Regions from separate parts of the Massilia sp. UYP34 genome, predicted to be linked through region 1. Evidence: predicted binding sites of a transcription regulator. Region 1 holds the regulator's gene; the other holds the start of a gene.

The links. The regulator sigma-54, encoded in region 1, starts transcription at its own class of promoters, with help from an activator protein. The targets are predictions, from matches to a motif close to TGGCANGNAANCTGCTTT.
Region 2: pepA (flocculation-associated PEP-CTERM protein PepA) is a predicted target of sigma-54. The motif match lies at 1,859-1,876, and genes of this name have one in related genera.

What each region holds. Positions count from the first base shown of each region.
Region 1 is NZ_JBWBRF010000001.1:42,820-47,500, reverse strand. It holds gene lptA (lipopolysaccharide transport periplasmic protein LptA) at 1-272, shown strand, start outside; gene lptB (LPS export ABC transporter ATP-binding protein) at 284-1,036, shown strand; gene ACZ9AQ_RS00220 (RNA polymerase factor sigma-54) at 1,048-2,523, shown strand; gene hpf (ribosome hibernation-promoting factor, HPF/YfiA family) at 2,599-2,958, shown strand; gene ACZ9AQ_RS00210 (enoyl-CoA hydratase/isomerase family protein) at 3,082-4,167, shown strand; gene ACZ9AQ_RS00205 (DUF5694 domain-containing protein) at 4,251-4,681, shown strand, end outside.
Region 2 is NZ_JBWBRF010000001.1:353,323-358,003, reverse strand. It holds gene ACZ9AQ_RS01590 (GNAT family N-acetyltransferase) at 226-957, shown strand; gene ACZ9AQ_RS01585 (class I SAM-dependent methyltransferase) at 1,073-1,738, shown strand; gene pepA (flocculation-associated PEP-CTERM protein PepA) at 1,920-2,687, shown strand; gene ACZ9AQ_RS01575 (ThiF family adenylyltransferase) at 2,796-3,671, opposite strand; gene ACZ9AQ_RS01570 (GNAT family N-acetyltransferase) at 3,726-4,325, opposite strand; gene prsT (XrtA/PEP-CTERM system TPR-repeat protein PrsT) at 4,539-4,681, opposite strand, start outside.

The DNA of each region.
Region 1 (4,681 bases):
ACGGTGGTTCCGACCTGTGGGTCGACGGCCAGGCCGAGCGCATCGAGTACGACGAGCGATCGGAACTGGTGCGCCTGTATTCCAACGCCGTCGTGCGCGAACTGGAAGGCGCGCGCATGACCAACCAGATCACCGGCCCGTTCATCTCCTACGACAACCGCAAGGAAGTGGCCACGGTGCGTAACGACACCAGCGGCCAGAGCAAGGTTGGCGGCGGCCGCGGCACCCTGATCCTGGCGCCCAAGCGCGCACCAGGCGGAGGCGCCCAATGACGGCGATTCCGATGGAGCTGGACGATTGCAGCACCCTGGTCGTCAAGGGCCTGCAGAAAAGCTATGGCAAGCGCCTGGTGGTGCGCGACGTGTCGCTGCAGGTCGAGTGCGGCGAGGTGGTCGGCCTGCTGGGCCCGAACGGCGCCGGCAAGACCACGTCGTTCTACATGATCGTGGGCCTGGTGCCGTCGGACGCCGGCTCGATCGACATCAACGGCACCGACATCACCAGCCTGCCGATCCACCGCCGCGCCGTATTGGGCCTGTCCTACCTGCCGCAAGAGGCGTCGGTGTTCCGCAAGCTGACGGTGGAAGAGAACATCCGCGCCGTGCTCGAGCTGCAAAAGGACAATGGCAAGCCGCTGTCGAAAGACCAGATCAACGAGCGCCTCGACACCCTGCTGGCCGACCTGCAGATCGAGAAGCTGCGCGAGAATCCGGCGCTGTCGCTGTCGGGCGGCGAGCGCCGCCGCGTGGAGATCGCGCGCGCGCTGGCGACCAATCCGCGCTTCGTGCTGCTGGACGAACCGTTCGCCGGCGTCGACCCGATCGCCGTGATCGAGATCCAGCGCATCGTGCGCTTCCTGAAAGAGCGCCGGATCGGTGTCTTGATCACCGACCACAACGTGCGCGAGACGCTTGGCATCTGCGACCGCGCCTACATCATCAACCAGGGCGCGGTGCTTGCCTCCGGCCGTCCTGACGACATCATCGCGGACGAGTCGGTGCGCCGCGTGTACCTGGGTGAACACTTCCGCATGTGAGCGACGCCTAGATGAAACAGTCCCTGCAACTTCGCACTTCGCAGCACCTCGCGCTCACGCCGCAACTGCAGCAGTCGATCCGGTTGCTGCAGCTGTCGACGCTCGAACTGCACCAGGAGATCGAGCAGATACTGGGCGATAACCCCTTGCTCGAGCGGCTCGACGATCCGCTCGACCGTTCGGTGCGTTTGCTGGCCGATGGCGCCATCAACAATGCGCCCGCCAATGGCGAAGCGCCGCCGGCGCCCGGCCAGCAGGCCGAGGGCCAGGACGCGCCGGCGCAGGAGGGCGAGAGCCTCGAGAGCGGCGCCGACAACGATCGCGTTGATGCTGACTGGAGCGAGGGCGGCGCGCCGTCGTCCGGCGGCGGCGAGGACGAGGACGGCCGCCCGCAGCTGGAAGCCTGCGCCATCACCCTGCGCGAACACCTGATGGAGCAGGTGCGCGAAGCCACCTTGTCGGTGCGCGACCGTGCGCTCGCCGAGCTGGTGATCGATGCGCTGGACGACAACGGCTATCTCGACGAGCCGCTCGACGAGATCCACGCGCGGCTGCCCGAAGAACTCGAGATCGAGATCGACGAGCTGCGCTGCGCGCTGGCGCTGGTGCAGAGCATGGACCCGGTGGGCGTCGGCGCGCGCAGCGCGTCCGAGTGCCTGGCGCTGCAGATCCGGCGCATGCCGGGCGTGCCAATGGTCACGCGGCGCATGGCCCTGACCATCGTCGAAGGTTACCTGACCTGGTTCGCCCAGCGCGAATACAGCAAGCTGAAAAAAGCGCTCGACTGCGACGACGAAGACTTGCGCGAGGTGCAGGCCGTGGTGCGCCAGTGTAATCCGCATCCGGGTGCGGTCTTCGCCTCGAACGTGTCGGACTACGTGGTGCCGGACGTGATCGTGCGCCGCGCCAAGAGCGGCTGGGCGGTCACCCTGAACCCGGACGTGATGCCGCGCCTGCGCGTGAACAGCCTGTATGCCAGCCTGCTCAAGCAAGGCAAGAGCGAAGCGCAGATGGGCGCGCAGCTGCAGGAAGCGAAGTGGCTCATCAAGAACATGCGCCAGCGGTTCGACACCATCCTGCGCGTGGCGGAGGCGATCGTCGAGCGCCAGCGCAACTTTTTCTCCCACGGCGCGGTTGCCATGCGGCCCCTTGTTTTACGCGAGATAGCTGATACACTAGGCCTACACGAGAGCACAATTTCTCGTGTCACAACCCAGAAATACATGCTGACCCCGCACGGCATGTTTGAGTTGAAGTATTTCTTCGGTAGCCACGTTGCCACCGAGGCGGGAGGCGAAGCATCCTCGACGGCAATCCGTGCGCTCATCGCACAATTGACAGGAGCAGAAGACCCTAGGAACCCATTATCCGACAGCAAGATCGCGGAGATGCTCGGGGAACAAGGCATGGTCATTGCGCGCCGGACGGTTGCAAAATACCGTGAAGCCCTCAAGATACCCCCTGTAAGCCTCCGCAAGTCCTTGTAACTGCGCCGTCCACACCCGTCGTGCCTTGTCGCGTTGGTGTGGTCCACACGGTGCATCATTTTCAAAGGAGTGTGTATGAACCTCACAATCAGTGGCCATCATCTCGAAGTGACCCCCGCCATCCGTGAATACGTTCAGAATAAGCTCGAGCGCATCATTCGCCATTTCGACCAGGTGATCGACACCCATGTCTTCCTGGCCGTCGACAACCTCACTGAAAAAGAAAAAAGGCAGAAAGCAGAGATCAACGTCCAGGTGTCGGGCAAGACCCTGCACGTGGCAAGCGTCGCGCAAGACCTGTACGCGGCGATCGATACGCTGATGGATAAGCTGGACCGACAGATCCTCAAACACAAGCAAATGCTGAAGGACCATAGCCGTACTTCGATCAAGCGCCTGCCGGAGCGTGGCAGCGAAGAGGCCGCTGCCGCCTGACCAGGCGCAGGGCTCACACCAGCTAAGGGCGTCTGAGGGGACGCCCTTTTTGCATCCGCCTTTCCGGTTTTACCCGCAGCGCGTGTTCGGTAAAATGCAGGTCTCTCCATGATGGATCACCCCATGACCGACCATGTCCTGACCCGCATCGCCAACCGCACCGGCATCATCACCCTGGACCGCCCGAAGGCGCTCAATTCGCTGTCGCTCGCGATGGTGCGCGCGCTGACCGTGGCGCTGCGCGCCTGGCAGGATGACGCGCAGGTCGAGGCGGTGGTGCTGACCAGCAGCAGCGAGAAGGCCTTGTGCGCGGGCGGCGACATCCGCTTCTTCCATGAGGTCGGCCATGCGACGCCGATGGGCGGCAGTGCGTTGCTCGAGGATTTCTTCACCGAAGAATACGCGCTGAACCACCTGATCCATTTCTATCCGAAGCCCTACATCGCCGTCATGGACGGCGTGGTAATGGGCGGCGGCATGGGCATCGCCCAGGGCGGCCCGGATTGCGGCCTGCGCATCGTGACCGAGCGCACCAGGATGGCCATGCCCGAGGTGAACATCGGCCTGTTCCCAGACGTCGGCGGCAGCCATTTCCTGTCGCATGCGCCGGGACGGCTCGGCTATTACCTGGGCCTGACCGGGCTGACGATCGGCGCCGCCGACGCGCTGCATATCGGGCTGGCCGACCTGTTCGTGCCCGGCGCCGAACTGCCGGCCCTGCATGCGTTGATCGCGTCCACGCCCGGCGCCGCGCTGCCGGCGGCGATCCGCGCCTTCGCGGCGCCATTTTCCGCGCTGGCGGGCGAGAGCGAATTGCCGTCGCTGCGCACGCGCATCGACGCCCATTTCGGCGCGGCCTCGGTGGCCGCGATCATGGCCTCGCTCGAAGGCGACGCGACGCCGTTCGCGCAGCGGGCCCTGGCGGCGATGCGCCAGCGTTCGCCCCTGATGATGTGCGTGACCCACGAACTGCTGGCGCGTGGCGCGCAGCTGTCCGTGGCCGACTGCCTGCGCATGGAGCGCACGCTGGTGCGCCACAATTTCGAGCATGGCGAAGTGCTCGAAGGCGTGCGCGCGCTCGTCGTCGACAAGGACAATGCGCCGCAATGGAACCCGCCATCGCTCGAACAGGTGACGCCGCAGATGGTGGCACGCTTTTTCGAACCGGTGTGGCCGGCGCATGCGCATCCGCTCAGGCACCTCGCATAATCACGGCGAACATATTCATTTTTGCGTGACAGCGTATCGGCGGGGTGTGAACATCGGGCCTTCATGACCTGAAAGGACACCCGATGCGCCTGACCGCCTTGCTGATCTCGATGACCTTATGCGGCGCCGCCGCTGCCCAGGACTATCAGCCAACTTTCGATCCGAGCCGGCTCAAGGGTCCGGCAGCAGGGCCGGTCAACGAGATCATGGTGCTCGGTTCACCCCACTTGTCGCACTTGCCCAAGACGTTCCAGCCTGCCAGCCTGTCCTTGCTCAACGAGCGGCTGGCGGCGTGGAAGCCGCAGGCGATCGCGGTCGAAGAGCGCTCCGGGCCGCAATGCGATTTTCTGCGCCGTCACGCGGCGCGTTATGCGGAGACGGTCGAGACCTATTGCCCGGATACCGCGGCGGCGAAGGCCGCAACCGGTCTGGACGTTCCCGAAGCGACGGCGCAAGCGGAGAAGCTGCTGGCCGGATGGCCGGCGACGCCGTCGCCTGCCCAGCGGCGACGCCT
Region 2 (4,681 bases), 310 kb from region 1:
CTGACCGCCTCCAGGCATAACTTGCCTGCGAGCGAGATTTTCTTGTTCCCACACACCGCAGGTTGCGCTGAAGCTGCTATCGTCGCAGGGGAGCATTCTCGCATGCCGAATGTCAAAAAGATAAATGCTTTTCGTTAATACAATTGATAAATTGTAATTTTCGATGCTATGATGATCAGGATTGCCGCCGCTGCACGACGCGCCGGTCCTGCCTGGAGAATGACCATGATCGACACATTAGCACCGGCCGCCTTCTGCGCCGGTCCGAGCGGCGACGATGCGTCCGCCCCGAGCACGCCGAGCATCATCGACGTCACCATCAATGAGCGCGTGTTCGGCATTCGCGCGGCCGACATCGATTCGCAGCGCAATTCCGCGAGCATGCTTATCAGTAAGATGTATTCCTGGCGCGGCTACAGCGGCAATCACCAGGTCAACAGCGATCCGAACCGCATTACCCTGACCGCGTCCGACCGCGGCCAGGTGTTCGGCACCCTGAGCCTGGGCCTGGACTCCGAGATCGGCCTGCTGGCCGACCAGGTGTTCAAGGACTGCATCGATGCGCGCCGCGGCAGTGGGCGGGTGTGCGAGATCACCAAGCTGGCGGTCGACCCGGCGGTCAAGTCGAAGGCGGTGCTGGCCTCGCTGTTTCACGTGGCCCTGATCTATGCGCGCGACCTGAACGACTGCAGCGACATCTTCATCGAAGTCAACCCGCGCCACCGCCGCTTCTATGAAGCCATGCTCGGCTTCCAGACCGTATGCGAGGCGCGCGACAATCCGCGGGTGCAGGCGCCCGCCGTCCTGCTGCGCGCCGATACCGCCCTGGGCACCGGACTGGTTGCGAAATGGGGCGGCATGCAAGAGAAAGCAGTGGGCGAGCGCTCGCTGTTCCCCTGGTTCTTCTCGCCGCGCGAAGAGGCCGGCATCGTCAACCGCCTGCGCCAGCTGGGCTGATCGACGCGACGGGCGGGCACGGGCGATGCGTCGCCCGTGCCCGCTTTTTCTTGCCCGTCCACCGATAACCACCTATATTCTCCGCTCCACCGTATTTGACCAAGAGGGAAGCTCCATGACGACCGGTAAGACAAGGGATGAAATCGCCGAGGCCTATTCATCCGAACCATGGTGGTACGACCTGCGCGGCTTTTTCATTCTCACCTTCGCCTACAACAGCACCATCGGCACCCAGATGCGCTTCTTCGGGCCGAACTTCGGACCGGACCACCTCGAGGTGGCCTGCGGCACCGGCACCCTGCTCGAGATGGTGCTGAACTGGCGCCGCCGGCGCAAGCTGCCTGCGGTCAAGGTGACCGGTATCGATTACGCACCGTCGATGCTGGCCGGCGCCAAGCGCCGCTTCGCCGGCAACCCGCAGGTGGAGGTGCAGCATGCCGACGCGGCCCAGCTGCCATTCGCCGACAACCGGTTCGACACCGCCAACATCGCCAACTCGATCCACTGCTTCCCGACGGTCGACGGCGCCCTGCGCGACATCCTGCGCGTGCTCAAGCCGGGTGGAACGCTGGCCGCCAACGTGCTGCTGTATCCGTCCGGCGCCGCGCCGCTGCGCTGGGCGGCGCAAAAGATCAACGACTGGGGCATCCGCAAGGGCATCCTGTACAGCCCGTTCCACATCGAAGAGCTGCGCGCCAAGGTGCTGGCCGCCGGCTACGAAGTCGCCAGCGAATTCACGTCCGGGAATACCTGGAATGTGGTGTTGCGGAAACCCCTGTAGGACGAGGCCGACAGCGGCGTGAGAATTTTATAAAGGTGGCTGTCGGGATTTTTTACAGTGTTATAATTTCCATTACGAATCTGTGTGTTAAGTATTTGATTTAAAAGGGATTGCGATAGCTGGCACGATGGTTGCTTACATAGAGGGTGTTAGTACGAACCCACAACCCAGGAGAATCAAGATGAACGCAGTTTCGAAGACCATGATCGCAGCTTCCCTCGCCGCAGCCTCGATGTTCAGCACCGCAGCCATCGCCGCACCGTTCAACGAGTTCACCGTTGATCCGATCAATGGCAACTACGCGAACTTTGTCGCTGACAAAATCACCGGCAACTATACCGAGCAGGCAACCTTCAACCCGGACGGCACCTTCAATGTGTCGCTGCTCTGGACTGCAGGCCAGTTCGTCGGCAACGGCGGCAACACGGCTTATGAGGCTCGTCGCACCGGCCTGGGCGCTGCCTATGGTCTGTATGCGACCTACACCGCGAGCGGCAATTACTCGATGACGGACGGCGTGACCAACTTCAACTTCAGCGCCGGTTCGGGCAACCTGAACCTGTTCCTGGAAGATTACTCCACCGAGACCAGCACCCTGCTGGCTACCGGCAACCCGGTGTCGGGCTATGGCCAACTGGATCCGAACCTGCCGACTTGCGGCGATGATGGCATCAACTGCGGCAGCTTCGGTGCGTCGAGCACCTTCACCCTGACCGGCGCCGGCAGCAGCTTCTTCGTCGCGCCGAACCCGTTCTACATGATGAGCTTCCAGTCGGGCCAGCTGAACAACTTCACCCCGAGCGGTACCACGACCATCAACGGTTCGCTGGACGTGGTGTTCTCGACCCTGCCAGAGGCCGAAGTGCCTGAGCCAGCATCGGTTGGCCTGCTGGGCCTGGGCATGCTGGGCCTGTACGCAGCCCGCCGCCGCAACAAGAAAGCTGCCTGATAACGACGGGCCTGCCCTGGCAGGCCTTACGTCAGCAGCTGGAAAAAAGCCACTGCCGGAGCGATCCGGCAGTGGCTTTTTGACGTCCGGGAAGCCGGCGGCTGGCGTTCAGCGTCCAGCCGCCATGCGCGCGAACTGGCGCCGCCCGATCGCCAGCATCAGCTGCTGGATCGGATGGCGGTTGCCGCCGGGCCGCCAGGTGCGCTTGAGCTTGTTGCGATAGGCGTCGAACTGCATGCCCCAGGGCGCCGCCAGCACCTCGCCGCGGTTCAGCAGGATCTTGAGCGCCTCGGTGGCGCAGATGCCGGCGCACAGCTGGCAGGCCATGAAGGTCGACGGGCCGCGCTGCTCGGCCAGGTTGACCGCTTCCGGCACCACCAGATAGGGCCGGTGCAGGCCGGCGGGCGCCAGGCCGACCACGAAGCGGATCGCCTTTTCCTGGTCCGGCAGGTCGCCCCAGCCGAAATAGTCTTCGAAGGTCATCTTGCCCGGCATGAAGTTGAGCAGGGCCGCACCCATGCCCAGCGGCGCCCCGGTGGTGGCCGGGATGCCGAGCCGGGCGCAGGCGGCGAAGGTCTGCTGGCGCGCGTCGAAGGCAAAGAAATCGAGCGCGTCGACGTACAGGTCGACCCCGGCCAGGAAGGCGTCGAGATTGTCCTGGTGGACACCGTCCGGGAAGATCTCGATCTTGACGTCGGGATTGATGTCGCGCGCCATGCGCGCCAGCACCTCGGTCTTGGACTGGCCGAGCGTCGACATCATGGCGCCGACCTGGCGATTGAAGTTCGCGACATCGAAGGTGTCGAAGTCGGCGATGCGGAAACTGCCCACGCCGAGCCGGACGAGGGTCAGCAGGTGTACGCCGCCGACGCCGCCGCCGCCGGCGATGGCCACGCGCTTGCCGCGCAGTTGCTGTTGCTCGGCCGCGGTGACCCAGCCGATATTGCGTGAAAATGCCTGTTCGTAGTTGAACGGTTTACTCATTGACGGTTCGGGATAGCAGTGGAAACGACGCCGGCCAGCGCTGGAGCGCGGCCGTCATGCCGGATGCGATTCATCCATGCGCAGCAGGCGATTGATAATGCCACGCTCTTCGCGTGGAGAAAAGAAATATGGATAGAAAGAACGTTCTTCGGTTTCGCCATCGGCGGCATAGGTGCCGCCGAAGCGCGCGATCTGCTCGGTGACGTATTGCAGGTTCACGCGCAACAGGTAGGCCGGCGCATCGACCCGCGGGTTGGTCTTGAGCTCGCCTTCCTTGCGAAAGCCCAGCATGCGCTCGTAGAAGCGCCGATGGCGCGGATTGACCTCGATCACGATGTCGGTGCAGCCATGCATGTCGCGCGCATAGATCACGGCCAGGTGGAACACATTGGCCAGCGCCGTCTTGGAGCGCACCGAGGGGTCGAAGGCGAACTTGGTGAATTCGCACAGCCTGGCGCCGCGGCGGCGGTGGGCGTCGAGCTCGTCCCGGAAGATTTCGTCGGCCATCAGGCCGACCTCGGAATCGATGCCGATGCTGAGCGTGCCGACCACGTCGCCCTTGTCGGTGGCGGTCAGGGTGATGCGGTTAGGGTCGCTGCCGGGCTGGTGATTTCCGGTGTAGCCGCGCCAGGCATACATCCTGCTGATCAGCATACTGGCCGTGTTACGACCATCCGAAGTATCGGTAAGCCGGATTCCGTACGAATCGTCGTCCACGATAAACATCCTCAATTAGGAGAACGTCATCTTATCCCGACATTAATAAATCCAGCGTTCGATAGGATGAGGCAGCCTACTTCTTCCATGCGCAGCGCATGTGCGCACGGTGCGCCGCGGGCCGGTCTGGCCCCGCGGCGGACCCTCCGGTTACAGCGACTTGAGCAGCGCGCGCGCCTCGTCGGCGTGGGCGAACGGCGCGTTCGACCCCAGCAGCTTGTCGAGTTCTCGGCGCGCGCCGGCCTTGTCGCCGCTCTTGTGCAGGGCTTGCGCCAGGTGGTAGCGGATCTCCG